3 regions of the Enterobacter sichuanensis genome follow, and region 2 is predicted to be linked to each of the others. Evidence: predicted binding sites of a transcription regulator. Region 2 holds the regulator's gene; each other region holds the start of a gene.
What was found. Region 2 encodes Fur, which represses iron uptake genes when iron is present. Its sites were predicted from a motif close to ATAATAATGAGAACNACTATCAA; they were not measured.
Positions count from the first base shown of each region.

Region 1 (5,569 bases), 1.6 Mb from region 2:
GCAGCAGGCAGGGTTATGCCCCGAGCAAACCGACCGTCATCTGCTCGATATTGTGGCGGTGCAGCATCACTGAGTCTTTTAACCTGCTCCCGTCCGGGGGCAGGTTCCCCTTCTTATCCCCAACCTCCTCTTTTTTCTGAAATTTAACAAATCAGATCTCGCTCCCAATGATTAACCACACAACGTGTAATGATTTATTTAATTACATAATCATTGACGAGGGAGCAGTATGATCACCATTGAGTTTGTTGTCATTCTCCTCTGCCTGCTGACAGGCACACGTTACGGCGGGATGGGGCTGGGGTTGATAAGCGGTATTGGTCTGTTCATTTTATGTTTTGTCTTTGGTCTGCAGCCGGGTAAGCCACCGGTTGACGTGATGCTAACCATTCTTGCGGTGATTGGTTGCGCGGCCACCCTGCAGACGGCGGGCGGTCTCAACGTTATGATGCAGTTTGCTGAACGTTTGCTGCGCAAACACCCGCAACACATCACCCTCCTCGCCCCGTTTACCACCTGGATGCTGACCTTTCTGTGCGGTACCGGGCACGTGGTATACACCATGTTCCCCATTATCGCGGATATCGCCCTGAAAAAAGGGATCCGCCCGGAGCGCCCAATGGCCGTGGCATCGGTCGCCTCACAGATGGCGATTACGGCCTCCCCCGTTTCCGTTGCCGTGGTGTCGCTGGTCTCCATTCTGGCGGCGCAGCATGGGCTCGGCCACGCGTGGGGCATCCTGGAGATCCTCGCCGTGTCGGTTCCCGCGTCACTGTTCGGCGTGGCCATTGCGGCCCTGTGGAGTTTACGCCGCGGGAAAGAGCTGGCTGATGACGCGGAGTTTCAGGAAAAACTGAAGGATCCAAAGCAGCGCGAGTTTATCTATGGCGGCACGGAGACGTTACTGAATCAACGTTTCCCCAAACAAGCCTACTGGTCGACGTGGATTTTCTTTGCCGGTATTGCCGTGGTCGTTTTGCTGGGGGCATTCCCTGAATTACGCCCCGCCTTTGAACTGAAAGGCAAAATGACGGCGCTGTCGATGAACCTGGTCATCCAGATGATGATGCTTATTGCAGGCGCGGTGATGCTGATGGCCTGCAAAGTTAATGCCTCTGCCATATCTAACGGCGCGGTATTCAAGGCGGGTATGGTCGCGATCTTTTCGGTGTTCGGCGTGGCGTGGATGAGTGATACCTTTTTCCAGGCACATCTCGACGAGTTAAAACTGGCGCTGGAAGGGGTGGTGAAAAGCCACCCGTGGACCTATGCCATTGTGCTGTTTTTGGTGTCAAAACTGGTGAACAGCCAGGCGGCGGCGCTGACGGCGGTGGCGCCTATGGGCCTGATGCTGGGTATCGATCCGAAGATGCTGATCGCCTTCTTCCCGGCCTCATACGGCTATTTTGTCCTGCCGACCTATCCAAGCGATTTGGCCTGCATCGGTTTTGACCGGTCAGGCACCACCCGTATCGGTAAATTTATCATCAACCACAGCTTTATTCTGCCAGGGCTGATTGGAGTGAGCTGCGCGTGTGCGGCGAGCTACCTGCTGGTTCAGACCTTCTTTTAACGGCATCAACGGGCGACAGGTTCCGTCGCCCCTTCCCCGCTTTAATGAGACTCACCCTGCGGCGTGAATCGCAGCTCAATCAGCGCGATGGCTTTCTGGATCGCACGAAGCGTAACCGGATCAGCGGCAGCAGGATGGCTGGTGAAATCGATATTTTTCAGCTGCGTTGACATCTTCTCGCGCACTTCAACCGGCGCAATCACGTCCAGAACATCGAGGATTTGTTTGATAACCAGCTGGCACGCGACAACGTCAGACACCAGTTCCTGATCGGCGCTCAGGTTTTGAGACATGGGGTTTTCTCCTTATTGAAAGGCCGCCATAGTAACAAAACGTGGCCCCTTTCATCTCCCGCAGAGATAAAAAAACCTGCCGAAGCAGGTTTTTTTATCAGAACATGGCGCCCGGCGGCACGTCTTTAAACGTGCGGCAGTAATTGGTCCACATGCTTTTCAGGATTTTGCGCAGTTTCACGATGATGCTCCATTAACTTGTTATACAACTTTATTGTCAACGTGCTTATAATATGACCATCATCACAAAAATCAATGTTTTTGTGATGAATATCACAATTTTGTGCGCATAAGCATTTATCCCTGACCCGTTGCAAAGAGAGAGGGCAGATTGTCCGGCTATTCCAGCCATTGCAGCTGACATCTGCGGGTACGATAACGTATTTCCATCCACTCAGAGCGAACCATGAAAAGAGTCATTGTAGCTGGTGCAATCCTGCTGCTCGCGGGGTGTAAGGTCCCTCGCCAGGCTGAAGTCAGTAGCCTCGACGCACCAAACGGCATCGTCCGCCTCGACTACGGCCAGGCAGCACTGCAAAATGCGTATTCTGATGAGTATGTGAATAACGGTACGGCGGCAAAAGCGTGTCAGCGTATGGGGTATGCCACCGCCTCAGCCTATGGTCAGCCCATCAAAACCTGCACCCTCATCAGCGGCTCATTGTGTCTGAATGAGAGCGTGACAATCCAGTATAAATGTATGGGTTATGCCGTTAACCCTCAGTCAAACAATCCCTGGTATTAATCAGCGTTGCCAGCGTCTGCTGGCAACTTATTTTATTAAGAACAAAAATAATTCTCATTAATAAATATTAAAATCGTCAATGCGTTTTATTCCCATTCGTATTTTGAATAAAGAAATAATAATTTTACGTTTTGCAAATAATTAAATAACAAATTATAGTGTCGCTCATTGTGAACCAGAAATAATAACCCGGAGCGCCACCATGCTGAAAACTGAAATGATCGACAAGCTCAACGCACAAATGAACCTTGAGCTGTTTTCGTCCCTGCTCTACCAGCAGATGAGCGCCTGGTGCAGCTACCACAGTTTCGAAGGCGCAGCCGCATTTCTGCGTCGTCACGCGCAGGAAGAGATGACTCACATGCAGCGTCTGTTTGATTATCTGACCGATACAGGCAGCCTGCCACGCATTGAAAGCGTGACGTCCCCTTTTGCTGAATATAATTCTCTCGATGAACTGTTCCGCGCCACCTACGAACATGAACAGCTGATCACGCAGAAAATTAACGAACTGGTGCATGCGGCAATGACCAGCCAGGATTACCCAACCTTTAATTTCCTGCAGTGGTACGTTGCAGAACAGCACGAAGAAGAGAAGCTGTTTAAATCCGTACTGGATAAATTATCTCTGGTGGGTAAATCCGGCGAAGGTCTCTACTTTATTGATAAAGAACTCTCCACCCTCGATACACAAAATTAATATCACCGCGGTGCTGTTTTCCGGCACCGCGTTTATTGACCTTCCCCCCGAATTGATCACACCGCAATACGTAAACCTTTCATTACACCCCTTGTAACGGTGGTTTGACGAATTACCGCTTTTGCCTTACTCTGCGCCGCAGATTTATTCGCGAATAAGAGTCGTTGTAGAGGAAAGCGTGAAAAACAGAACCCTGGGAAGTATTTTTATCGTCGCCGGAACGACAATTGGCGCAGGAATGCTGGCCATGCCACTGGCCGCCGCTGGCGTGGGATTTGGCATGACCCTGCTGCTACTGGGCACCCTTTGGGCGTTAATGTGTTACACCGCCCTGCTGCTGCTTGAGGTTTACCAGCACGTGCCCGCCGATACCGGCCTGGGTTCTCTTGCGTCGCGCTACCTGGGACGTTACGGCCAGTGGATAACCGGCTTTAGCATGATGTTCCTGATGTACGCCCTGACTGCCGCTTACATCAGCGGAGCCGGGGAATTGATCGCGTCCAGCGTTAACGACTGGTTCGGCTCTGACATTACCCCGGCGACGGGGGCAATCTTCTTTGCTCTCATCGGCGGCGGCGTGGTCTGCGTGGGGACATCGCTGGTCGATCTGTTTAACCGTTTCCTGTTCAGCGCCAAAATTCTGTTTCTGGTTGTCATGCTGGCCCTGCTGGCACCCCATGTTCATAAGGTCAATCTGCTGACGCTGCCGCTGGAAAAAGGGCTGGCGCTTTCCGCAATCCCGGTGATTTTCACCTCGTTTGGCTTCCACGGCAGCGTGCCAAGCATTGTCAGCTATATGAACGGCGATATTCGCAAGCTGCGCCGCGTCTTTGTTATCGGAAGCGCGATCCCGCTTATTGCCTACATTTTCTGGCAACTGGTTACGCTGGGCAGCATTGACTCTTCAACCTTTATTGGGCTGATGGCACAGCATGCGGGTCTGAACGGTTTTCTGCTGGCGCTGCGGGAGGTCGTCACCTCCCCGCACGTTGAGCTGGCGGTACACCTGTTTGCCGACCTGGCGCTGGCGACCTCGTTCCTCGGCGTGGCGCTCGGCCTGTTCGACTACCTGGCTGACCTGTTCCAGCGCCGCAATACCGCTGCCGGACGCTTACAGACCGGGGCAATCACCTTCCTGCCGCCGCTGGCCTTCGCCCTCTTCTATCCTCGCGGGTTTGTGATGGCGCTGGGGTACGCGGGGGTGGCACTGTCGGTTCTGGCCCTGCTCCTCCCTTCCCTGCTGGCATGGAAGAGTCGCCAGCAGCATCCTCAACAGGGTTACCGCGTGGCTGGGGGGAAACCGCTGCTGTGCGTTGTGTTTGGCTGTGGGGTGGTGATTATTCTGGTGCAGGTATTGATTGCAGCGGGAATGCTGCCGGAAGTGGGTTAACGATAAAGGGGCTATCATTAGCCCCTTTTTTGTCAGTGCAGACAGCAGCTCTTAAACTTCTTCCCGCTGCCGCAAGGACACGGATCGTTACGCCCAACCTTCGTGCCATTTACCATCGGCTTCTTCACTTCCGGCTGCTGCGGGTTGTTCACCCAGTAGTTATACAAGCGCAGCGCCGCAGGCTGGATACGTTCAATGCTGGCTGCATATTCTTCTTCGGTCAGCTCATCCAGCTCGCCGCCGATCTCTTCGCTACCGTGCAGCGCAATCACATCCAGATCGGCCTTTAGCTCGTCCGGCAAGGCTGACCAGTCCGTCAGCGCTACGCCGCGCATGTAGCCATAGCACCACTCTTCCACCACGGTATAGGTCTCACCGTCAACGTCGTTATAGCCAAACATCGGTTCGAACTGGTCCGGATATTCGCTCAGGCGTTCGGCAATATCGTTCATATGCTTAAAGCAAAGATCGATAAAACGGTTCATCTCGCGGTCGTTTTTCCAGCGCGGAATGTACTTCTCACCACCCCATACCGCCACCAGCCAGGTATCTGGCTCAACGACAACAGGACCGGAAAGCACTGCGGTAAGCATGCCGTCCAGTTCAGACACGTCAAGCACGGACGCATCATCATGACCGTAAGACATTAATGTCTCTTCAAGCCACGCCATTTCGCTTTCATTTAATGGGCCTTCAGTCATCGCTGACACTCCTGATAAAAAGAAAACGATCCTAACACATCTCTCACGCCTCTCCGGGCTGAAGTTTAGGTCTTTATTGCCGCAAAAACGTGCAAATCGTGACCTTTGCACAACTTATGGGCTTTATTGTTAACGATATGTGATCTCCGCTGTAATTTCTTCTCGTC
Region 1 covers NZ_CP027986.1:2,879,398-2,884,966, forward strand. Annotated here, with positions in the region: gene C1N69_RS13885 (non-heme ferritin-like protein) at 1-73, shown strand, start outside; gene C1N69_RS13890 (anaerobic C4-dicarboxylate transporter) at 230-1,573, shown strand; gene C1N69_RS13895 (DUF2766 family protein) at 1,615-1,866, opposite strand; gene azuC (stress response protein AzuC) at 1,964-2,047, opposite strand; gene yecR (YecR family lipoprotein) at 2,273-2,611, shown strand; gene ftnA (non-heme ferritin) at 2,814-3,311, shown strand; gene tyrP (tyrosine transporter TyrP) at 3,550-4,701, shown strand; gene C1N69_RS13920 (YecA/YgfB family protein) at 4,734-5,402, opposite strand.
Region 1: the regulator Fur is predicted to act here: its motif matches at 2,653-2,675, upstream of ftnA (non-heme ferritin).

Region 2 (5,569 bases):
GATATCCGCCAGCCCTTCCACGAACGGCTGAACCAGATCCTGTTCTTTCACGTGACCCGACGCCATGGCGGCATCCAGAGAAATACGTTTCACGCCTTTCAGGCCATCTGCCAGCAAGGCGTTGGCGCGATCTTCCACCACTTTGGTGACGTTGGTGTCAGCCGGACCACCGTTAGGCGGGTTGTATTTGATGCCGCCGTCTTCCGGCGGGTTGTGGGATGGCGTGATAACGATACCGTCCGCCAGCGCGCCACCTTTTTTATTGTGCACAAGGATAGCGTTAGAGACCGCAGGCGTTGGGGTGAAGCCATTGTTCTCCTGAACAATCACATCGACGCCGTTTGCAGCCAGCACTTCCACAACAGAGATGAACGCCGGTTCAGACAGGGCATGGGTATCTTTCCCCACGTAGCACGGACCGGTAACGCCGTTTTTAGCGCGCTCTTCCGCAATGGCCTGAGCAATGGCCAGAATGTGCGGTTCGTTAAAGCTGTGGCGCGCCGCGCTACCGCGGTGGCCAGATGTACCAAACTTCACTGCGTGTTCTGCGTTGCCCACGACCGGTTTCAGCACGTAATACTGCGCGGTCAGCTGAGCGACGTTAATCAAATCGCTTTGTTGTGCAGGTTGGCCTGCACGGCTGTGATTTGCCATTACCGGGTCCTTCTGATGCAAGGGTTAAATTGTACCGCAAACCTTTTCAGTCAATTCCGCCGGGAACTGCATGGACTGCATGATGTGTTCAATCATGCTGCACTTGCGGCCCGTATTGGTATTGGTGATCACCCAGTACGGAGTGCCAGGGACATGTTTGGGTTTGGTTTGGTTGCCATTTTGCAGCAGCGTCTGCTCATCACCCGCGAAATAGACGCGAGTACGACCGTGAAGCGACTCGGTCGCTTCAGCAAACGCATTGTTATCCAGTGAATAAAGTGTAGACAGCACCAGCATAAAGCGGTTAACCGCCTTTTTCTGCTCCGCATATTCATCGGACAGGAGCAGCTCGCGCATCGCGCGCACTTTATCTTTTGCCGGTGTCACGGCAGGTTTTGCTTGTGCGACAACGCTCGGCTGAGACACGACATCTTTGGTGACTGGGGTAGCAGGCTGTGAAGCGGCGGAAATTTTAAGCATGCGCCGTAAAATGTCGGACGCGCTCTCCCCGATATGCCGCGTCTGGCTGGCAATATACTGATAGAGTTCGTCATCAACTTCGATTGTTTTCATCTTAATCCAGTGCGATATCTTATCTGAATACAAGTCATTGGGATTATAAGGTCAAATCCCAACAGCGGATAGCGTCAAACCAGGTTGGCCACAAAAGTCAGATTAAACTGGAACCTTGCAGCCGGGCGGCAGAATGGTCAACATGATACCCTAACCTGACATACGTAAAAAAAGAACTTTGCCATGAAATTGAATACCCGAGCGCAAACTGCACAATCGCCGAACAATAATTCTCCCATCGTACTGGTTCACGGGCTTTTTGGCAGTCTGGATAACCTGGGCGTGCTGGCGCGCGATCTGGTTACTGACCACGATATTTTGCAGGTCGATATGCGCAATCACGGTCTTTCCGGGCGTTCAGACGAGATGACCTATGCCGCGATGGCGCAGGATCTGCTGGATACGCTGGACGCCAACGGCCTGCAGAAGGTAACCCTCATCGGGCATTCAATGGGCGGCAAAGCGGTGATGGCCCTCACAGCGCGTGCGCCGGAGCGTATTAACGGCCTGGTGGTGATTGATGTCGCGCCTGTCGATTACGACGTTCGCCGTCATGACGACATTTTTGCCGCCATCAATGCGGTCACCGAAGCGGGTGTCGCGACCCGCCAACAGGCGGCGGCCGTCATGCGTGACCATCTGGACGAAGAAGGCGTTGTGCAGTTCCTGCTGAAATCGTTTGTGGACGGACAATGGCGTTTTAACGTGCCGGTGCTCTGGGCGCAGTACAACAACATCGTGGGCTGGGAAACGGTACCTGCCTGGCCACACCCTACCCTCTTCATTCGTGGCGGTAACTCTCCTTATGTTACCGACGCGTACCGCGACGCTATACTGGCGCAATTCCCTCAGGCGCGAGCCCACGTCATTGCCGGTGCCGGACACTGGGTTCATGCCGAAAAACCTGACGCCGTGTTGCGCGCCATTCGTCGCTATCTCTCTGATACGGCAAATTGATTAAAAAGAGAGCGACTGGAAGGCTGCGGGCTTCCAGTCGTTGGCGCGCCGTTTTTGGTGATGTATGATGGCGCGCTTATCGCCCGGGCATTAGCAGGGCGGCGTGTTTCCCCCGAAGTCTCAGAATCATGGCCAAAGAACAAACGGACCGTACGACACTAGATCTGTTCGCGAATGAGCGTCGCCCGGGACGACCCAAGACGAATCCGCTTTCGCGCGATGAACAGCTGCGTATCAATAAACGCAATCAGCTTAAACGCGATAAAAATCGTGGGCTTAAGCGTGTCGAACTGAAGCTTAACGCCGACGCCGTCGATGCGCTGAATGAGCTGGCTGACGCGCGCAATATCAGCCGCAGCGAACTCATTGAAGAGATGTTGATCGCCCAGCTTGAGACGTTGCGCAGCCAGGCATAAGTCTGAAAATCCCCTTAATGACCCTTTTCATGTAGCACAGAGTGCAGTCCTGCGTGATAGCTGTTTCCGCAGGGTTGCCAGTTCTGCTATTATTGCCCTTATCCGTGGCCAAATTGCGCCACCATACTATTAAGTTTCAAGAGGTTATTTTACTCATGGCAATCATCGGCATTTTCTTCGGCAGTGATACCGGCAATACCGAAAACATCGCAAAAAACATTCAAAAACAGCTCGGTAAAGACGTTGCTGATGTGCATGACATCGCCAAGAGCAGCAAAGAAGACCTCGAAGGCTATGACATCCTGCTGCTGGGCATTCCGACCTGGTACTACGGCGAAGCCCAGTGCGACTGGGATGATTTCTTCCCGACGCTGGAAGAAGTGGACTTCAACGGTAAACTGGTTGCCCTGTTTGGCTGTGGCGATCAGGAAGACTACGCCGAGTATTTCTGTGACGCGCTGGGCACTATCCGCGACATCATCGAGCCAAATGGCGCCGTGATTGTTGGCCACTGGCCGACTGCCGGTTACCACTTCGAAGCGTCTAAAGGCCTGGCGGATGACGACCATTTCGTGGGTCTGGCCATCGACGAAGACCGTCAGCCAGAACTGACCGCAGAGCGTGTTGAGAAGTGGGTGAAGCAGATCCGCGAAGAGCTGCACCTGGACGATATTCTCAACGCCTGAGTTTTATCACGGCGCAACGGCGGTTGCGCCCGTGTTCCAGGTCAAACCGATTAAATTAATCGCTACAATCTTTTAACTTTTTCGTCCAGACCTGTACAATGTCTCCCTGATAAAACGTGGTTTTCCATTACGCAAGTTTGTTGGTGATACCACGTTTTTATAAGCATATTTTGCCTGAGACTTGCAGTTTTCATTTAGCCATGGCAGTTCTATAATGAGACGCATTATCCCAGGTGCATTTTCTGTCACTTCCTAAGAAGTGAATCGTTTAGCAACAGGACAGATTCCGCATGACTGACAACAATACCGCATTAAAGAAGGCTGGCCTGAAAGTTACGCTTCCTCGGTTAAAAATCCTCGAAGTGCTTCAGGGTCCAGACAATCACCATGTCAGTGCGGAAGACCTTTATAAACGTCTTATCGACATGGGTGAAGAGATTGGGCTGGCTACTGTTTATCGCGTGCTGAACCAGTTTGATGACGCGGGCATTGTTACCCGTCATAATTTCGAAGGCGGTAAATCTGTTTTCGAACTGACCCAGCAGCAGCACCACGATCACCTGATCTGCCTCGATTGCGGCAAGGTCATTGAATTCAGCGATGATTCCATCGAATCACGCCAGCGTGAAATCGCCGCGCGTCATGGCATCCGCCTGACCAACCACAGCCTGTACCTGTATGGTCACTGTGCAGAAGGCGATTGCCGTGAAGATGATCACGCGCACGACGCAAAATAATTTGTGTTCATGCTCTGAGCCAGCCGCGAGGTTGGCTTTTTTTTGGGCCTGTTTTCAGGCATAAAAAAACCCGGCAAGCGCAGCGCCACCGGGCATGGTAATAGCGAATCAGTTACTGTTATTGCTACGAATCTCTTTCCAGATCTGGTCGCAACGCTTCGCCACTTCCTGATCGTTACCGGTTTTACGCGCCTGGATACAGGCCTGGTAATCCATCACGCGCACCGTCTCCTGCGTCGCGAACTGCTCATGCGCTTTCTCTTTCTTCAGCACATTTAACACGCTCTGACAGGCTTCAATTTTCTCCGGCGAACCTTCCGCGGTATTGATACATGCGCTATAGGCCTCTTTCAGCCGGGAATCTTCTTTCGGTGCCTGAGTCTGAGCACACGCCACCAGTCCCGACGCCAGCAGCGCGACAATTACGATTTTTTTCATCATGTGCAGTCTCCTGTCCGGCAGGCACTGCCCGCCGGACGATTCATCAGAAGATGGTGAACGGTGCGATAACCATGAATTTCACGTCACGTTCATCCTGGAAGATGTTGCCGTAACCGCCCGCATAGCTCGGGATATCGGAGTGGTTGTCATACTGGGTGAAGTGCAATTTGAACATCGTGCCTTTTGCGCGACCATCCTGCAGGGTATAGATCGCATCCAGGCTGTAGGAGGACTCTTTCAGGCGATAGTTTGGATCGTAGTAAGCGTCTGGTGTGGCCATATCGGCAGGTTTTGCATCCCAGGCGTAAGCGTAGGAAGCCCCCACCGCCCAGCCAGGCAGATTCCAGTTTTTCAGGTCATACATCGCACCGAAGAAGACCGCTTTCTCACCGTCGGCGTTGAAGTCTGAACGGTTATCCCACCAGATATCAAGACGGCCATTGGACGATGCATAGGTCGGGGTCATACGCTGCAGGAAGTAACCCTGCTGCCCTTCCGCCTTCACCCACGTCCCTTCCAGACGTAAATCAACCTGGCCTACCTTGTAGCCGAAGGTCAAAGCCTGTAACCATGCGGTACCGTCATAGATGTCGTTGACGCCACCATCACTGACTTTATCGCGCGTGCCGTAGAATTGATAGCTGGTGCTCAGCGGGCTACCGGCGATATCAAATTTGTAGCTGGCTTTGGCAAAGTACTGATCGATATAACCTTCTGCCTGACCAAATGCCGCTTCAAGAACAAGATCGTTTTTGAAGTCGTATTTCGCGCCCAGCGAGTGCAGGTAATCGACTTTGGTTTTTTTATCGTTCTGGTAGAACTTGTCCATTTCGATGTGCCATGGAGCTTTGTACTCGTTGGTCCACATGTAAGAGAAGCTCAACGCACCCGCATCACCATAGTCGAAGTTCGCCCCGGCTTCGGCCCCCTGATAAGTGCCCGGCATAAAGCTCCAGTGCGGCGCTAACAGCGTCTGGCCGGTTGGCTGAATATAGCCCCCGCGCGCCCATACCGGGCCGTATTTAAATTTCGCTGCGGCCTTGTAAAGGCTGATACCGCTCTTATCTCCGGACCAGTCTTCTTTATAGGCTTTGTTGCTGGAGGA
Region 2 covers NZ_CP027986.1:1,319,653-1,325,221, reverse strand. Annotated here, with positions in the region: gene pgm (phosphoglucomutase (alpha-D-glucose-1,6-bisphosphate-dependent)) at 1-654, opposite strand, end outside; gene seqA (replication initiation negative regulator SeqA) at 679-1,227, opposite strand; gene ybfF (esterase) at 1,411-2,184, shown strand; gene ybfE (LexA regulated protein) at 2,313-2,600, shown strand; gene fldA (flavodoxin FldA) at 2,756-3,286, shown strand; gene fur (ferric iron uptake transcriptional regulator) at 3,577-4,023, shown strand; gene chiQ (ChiQ/YbfN family lipoprotein) at 4,132-4,461, opposite strand; gene chiP (chitoporin ChiP) at 4,508-5,569, opposite strand, start outside.

Region 3 (5,569 bases), 1.7 Mb from region 2:
ACGTCTTCGCCCGTAACCTGCACGACCTGCTGATGGCCGCCCCTGCGGGCCTGCGTGCCACCATGGGTCTCGATCCGGGGCTGCGTACCGGCGTGAAGGTGGCCGTCGTGGACGGCACCGGTAAACTGGTCGCTACCGACACCATCTATCCGCACACCGGCCAGGCCGCCAAAGCGGCCGTCGTGGTGGCCGCGCTGTGCGAGAAGTACAACGTGGAGCTGGTCGCCATCGGCAACGGTACGGCGTCCCGCGAAACCGAACGTTTCTACCTCGACGTGCAGAAGCAGTTCCCGAAAGTGACTGCGCAGAAAGTGATCGTCAGCGAAGCAGGGGCCTCCGTCTATTCCGCGTCCGAGCTGGCAGCGCAGGAGTTCCCGGACCTGGACGTTTCTCTGCGCGGCGCGGTCTCGATCGCCCGTCGCCTGCAGGATCCGCTGGCAGAGCTGGTGAAAATCGACCCGAAATCCATCGGCGTGGGCCAGTATCAGCACGACGTGAGCCAGACTCAGCTGGCGCGTAAGCTGGATGCGGTGGTGGAAGACTGTGTAAACGCCGTCGGCGTGGATCTGAACACCGCCTCCGTTCCTCTGCTGACGCGCGTGGCGGGCTTAACCCGCATGATGGCGCAGAACATCGTCGCCTGGCGCGATGAGAACGGTCAGTTCCAGAACCGCCAGCAGCTGCTGAAGGTAAGCCGTCTGGGGCCAAAAGCGTTTGAGCAGTGCGCGGGCTTCCTGCGCATCAACCATGGCGATAACCCGCTGGATGCCTCCACCGTCCACCCGGAAGCGTACCCGGTGGTGGAACGCATTCTGGCCGCCACCCAGCAGGCGCTGAAAGATCTGATGGGCGACAGCAGCGCCCTGCACAACCTGAAAGCCGCTGATTTCACTGACGACAAGTTTGGTGTGCCTACCGTTACCGACATCATCAAAGAGCTGGAAAAGCCGGGCCGCGATCCGCGCCCTGAGTTTAAAACAGCGACCTTTGCCGACGGTATCGAGACCATGAACGACCTGCTTCCGGGCATGGTGCTGGAAGGCGCAGTGACCAACGTCACCAACTTTGGCGCATTTGTCGATATCGGCGTGCATCAGGATGGTCTGGTGCATATCTCATCGCTTGCCGACAAGTTCGTTGAAGACCCGCATACCGTGGTCAAAGCGGGCGACATCGTGAAGGTTAAAGTGCTGGAAGTGGATCTGCAGCGCAAGCGAATCGCCCTGACCATGCGTCTGGACGAGCAGCCAGGTGAAACCAGCGCGCGCCGCGGCGCTAACGGTGGCGGTCGCGAGCAGCAGCGCCCGGCCGCTAAAGGCGCGAAACCGCGCGGACGTGATGCCCAGCCTGCAGGCAACAGCGCGATGATGGATGCGCTGGCGGCCGCGATGGGTAAGAAACGCTAACCCCTCACCCTAACCCTCTCCCCAACGGGGAGAGGGGACAAATTATACCGTAATAGATGAAACCGATTGCACATCCATATTTAAACCGCGAATTATCACCCCGTTAACAAATACTCTCCTTTTCGTTTTCCCGTCATTTCAGCAAATATTGAGCAAGGTCAAACAGGCCGTAAATTAATACCGCAAACAACATTCCGTCACAGTTTTAATATTGCTGATAAAAACTATTCTCATTATCATCGCATAGTAGATTATTTAACCTTTCGTGGAATCAGGCATTATGCAATTCACTCCAGACAGTGCATGGAAGATTACCGGTTTTACCCGCGAAATTAGCCCGGCCTATCGGCAAAAGCTGCTGTCACTGGGCATGCTGCCCGGCTCGTCATTCCAGGTGGTACGCGTGGCCCCGTTAGGCGATCCGGTTCATATCGAAACCCGACGCGTGAATCTGGTACTGCGTAAGAAAGACCTCGCATTAATAGAAGTCGAAGCCTTATCCCGATAACAAGCCAGCGGTTTCAGTGAGTCTAAAAAAATGAAAAAGTTAACTATTGGCTTAATTGGCAATCCTAATTCCGGCAAGACGACGCTTTTTAACCAGCTGACAGGGGCCCGCCAGCGCGTGGGCAACTGGGCTGGGGTAACGGTTGAGCGTAAAGAGGGTCAGTTTACGACAACCGACAACCAGGTCACGCTGGTTGACCTTCCCGGCACCTACTCTTTAACCACCATTTCGTCACAAACCTCGCTCGATGAGCAAATTGCCTGTCACTATATTCTGGGCGGCGACGCGGACCTGCTGATCAACGTGGTCGATGCCTCCAATCTCGAGCGTAACCTTTATCTGACGCTGCAGCTGCTGGAACTGGGGATCCCCTGCATCGTGGCGCTCAACATGCTCGACATTGCGGAGAAACAAAAGCTGCGCATCGACGTCGACGCCCTCTCCGCGCGCCTGGGTTGCCCGGTGGTTCCGCTGGTCTCGACGCGTGCTCGCGGGATTGATTCCCTGAAGCTCGCCATCGATCGCCATGCGGGGAACCGCGACGTTGAGCTGGTGCATTACGCGAAGCCCCTCCTGCGCGAAGCCCATATGCTGGCGCAGGAGATGGACAACAGTATGCCGGCGAAACAGCGGCTGTGGCTCGGCCTGCAGATGCTGGAAGGCGATATCTACAGCCGTGCTTACGCCGGACACGCGGCTGATAAACTCGACGTAACCATGGCCCGTCTGAGCGACGAGCTGGACGACCCGGCGCTGCACATCGCCGATGCCCGTTACCAGGCCATCGCGTCGATCTGCGATGTGGTCAGTAATGCCCTCACGGCAGAACCCAGCCGCTTTACGGCGGCGGTGGATAAGGTTGTGCTTAACCGCTTCCTCGGCTTGCCCATCTTCCTGCTGGTCATGTACGTGATGTTCCTGCTCGCCATTAACATCGGTGGCGCGCTCCAGCCGATTTTCGATGCCGGTTCCGTTGCGGTCTTCGTGCATGGGATTCAGTGGGTGGGCTACACCCTGCACTTCCCGGAATGGCTAACCATCTTCCTCGCACAGGGGATCGGCGGCGGTATCAACACCGTTCTGCCGCTGGTGCCGCAGATCGGCATGATGTACCTGTTCCTCTCGTTCCTGGAAGACTCCGGTTACATGGCGCGCGCCGCGTTCGTGATGGATCGCATGATGCAGGCGCTGGGCCTGCCGGGTAAATCCTTCGTCCCGCTGATTGTCGGCTTTGGCTGTAACGTCCCGTCGGTGATGGGGGCGCGCACGCTTGATGCGCCGCGCGAACGTCTGATGACCATCATGATGGCGCCGTTCATGTCCTGCGGTGCCCGACTGGCGATCTTTGCCGTCTTTGCCGCTGCCTTCTTTGGCCAGCAGGGCGCGCTGGCGGTCTTCTCCCTGTATGTGCTGGGCATCGTGATGGCGATCCTCACTGGCTTAATGCTGAAACACACCATCATGCGGGGTGAAGCCTCACCGTTTGTGATGGAGCTGCCGGTCTATCACGTGCCGCATCTGAAAAGCCTGGTGATTCAGACCTGGCAGCGTCTGAAAGGCTTTGTGCTGCGCGCCGGTAAGGTGATTGTCATCGTCAGTGTTTTCCTGAGCGCGCTGAACAGCTTTACCCTTAGCGGGCAGGCGGCAGATAACATTAACGACTCGGCTCTTGCCTCCGTCAGCCGCGTCATCACCCCGGTCTTCAAACCGATTGGCGTGCATGAGGATAACTGGCAGGCAACCGTCGGGCTGTTCACCGGTGCGATGGCGAAAGAGGTGGTTGTCGGCACCCTGAATACGCTCTACACCGCAGAGAACATTCAGGAGCAGGAATTTGATCCAGCAGCGTTTCATCTCGGCCATGAACTGCTGGGTGCCGTAGAGGAAACCTGGCAGAGCCTGAAAGATACCTTTAGCCTGAGCGTGCTGGCCAACCCGATTGAAGCCAGCAAAGGCGACGGTGAAATGGCGACGGGCGCCATGGGCGTGATGAGCGAGAAATTTGGCAGCGCCTCCGCGGCCTATAGCTACCTCATCTTTGTTCTGCTCTATATCCCGTGCATCTCGGTGATGGGGGCAATTGCCCGTGAGTCCAGCCGCGGCTGGATGGGCTTCTCCATCCTGTGGGGGTTAAACATCGCCTACTCGCTGGCAACGCTCTTCTATCAGACCGTTAACTTCAGCCAGCACCCGCGCTACAGCCTGGTCTGCATCCTCGCGGTGGTTCTGTTTAACGTCATCGTGCTCGGCCTGTTACGGCGCGCGCGCAGCCGCGTCGATATCGACCTGCTGGCGAAGCGTAAAACCGCCGCGACCTGCTGCAATAGCCCGGCGGGCGACTGTCACTAAGGAGCACCTCATGGCATCGTTGATTCAGGTTCGTGATCTGCTGGCGCTACAGGGACGGATGGAGGCCAGACAATTAAGCCTCACCCTGCATACGCCGCAGCCGATGATCGATGCCATGCTGGAAAGGCTCGAAGCGATGGGGAAAGCCGTGCGGATTCAGGAAGACGCGGAAGGTTGCCTCTCCGGCAGTTGTAAAAGCTGCCCGGAAGGTAAAGCCTGCCTCAGGGAGTGGTGGGCACTGCGATAATAAAGCCGGGCTGTGATGCCCGGCTTTATCGTATTACTTATAGACGTCCGCCGTTGCGCGTACGTTTTTGGTCTGCTTTTCAGCACTGGTGACAACGTAGTAGGTTCCACCCAGTTCATCCGCTTTCTTCGACAGCTCTCTTCTTGCGTCCATCGGCGCGGTGGTGTCAGACGTAGAAATCTCACCAATTTTGGTCAGATTCATTCCTGCAACTTTATCTTTTTCCAGCTCTTTTGCCGCAAAGGCGCCAAATGAAAGTGACCCAATAACCAGAGAAGTGACAATACCTGTAACAAGTTTCATAGCCTGACTCTCCATAGGATTGTTGTTTTGATTATCGTAGGCAGAACAACCGCAACGACAAATGGAGTATGGTTGCGGTGTGTTACTTTTTCCAGGCTGGATGGAAAATAATCAGTCGAAACGTTGACTTAACGCAATGAGCGCTGAACAAAATTCCGCCGGATGAGAGATAAACGGGGCGTGCGCGGCTTTGGCAATGACCTGTGACTCGCTCTCCGGCCACAGCGCATCCAGAAGCGGAACCACTTTACGCGGCACCAGGCCGTCAAGGTAGCCATAGATACGCAGGTGCGGCATGGCCAGCGCAGCCAGCGGCTCGCGCAGGTCGACCGTTTTCAGGATCTCCAGCCCGCCGTTAAGCACCTCCACCTCCGGCATCGGCAGGGAAAGCACGGTCTGCTTCAGCGTTCTCGCATCCTGACGCGCGGTTTCTGTGCCCATCGTCTGCAGGGCGAGGAAGCGCTCAACGGTCCGCTGGAAATCTTCGCTCAGCTGTTGCTGGAAGCTCGCCAGCACGTCAGGTTTTATACCTGGCCACGCCTCTTGCGCGCTAAAGCAGGGCGACGAGGCCACGGTCACCAGCGCCTTTACGCGCTCGGGCTGCGACAGCGCAATCTGGCTTGCCACCAGCCCACCCAGGCTCCAGCCGAGCCAGATGGCGTTTTGCGGCGCAGCGTCCAGAACCTGCCGGGCCATCTCATCAAGCGACATCGCCCCAAAACCGCGGCTGCGGCCAAAACCGGGCAGATCCACCAG
Region 3 covers NZ_CP027986.1:4,348,102-4,353,670, forward strand. Annotated here, with positions in the region: gene C1N69_RS21145 (Tex family protein) at 1-1,406, shown strand, start outside; gene feoA (ferrous iron transporter A) at 1,687-1,914, shown strand; gene feoB (Fe(2+) transporter permease subunit FeoB) at 1,945-4,263, shown strand; gene feoC ([Fe-S]-dependent transcriptional repressor FeoC) at 4,274-4,510, shown strand; gene C1N69_RS21165 (YdgH/BhsA/McbA-like domain containing protein) at 4,544-4,813, opposite strand; gene bioH (pimeloyl-ACP methyl ester esterase BioH) at 4,925-5,569, opposite strand, start outside.
Region 3: the regulator Fur is predicted to act here: its motif matches at 1,624-1,646, upstream of feoA (ferrous iron transporter A).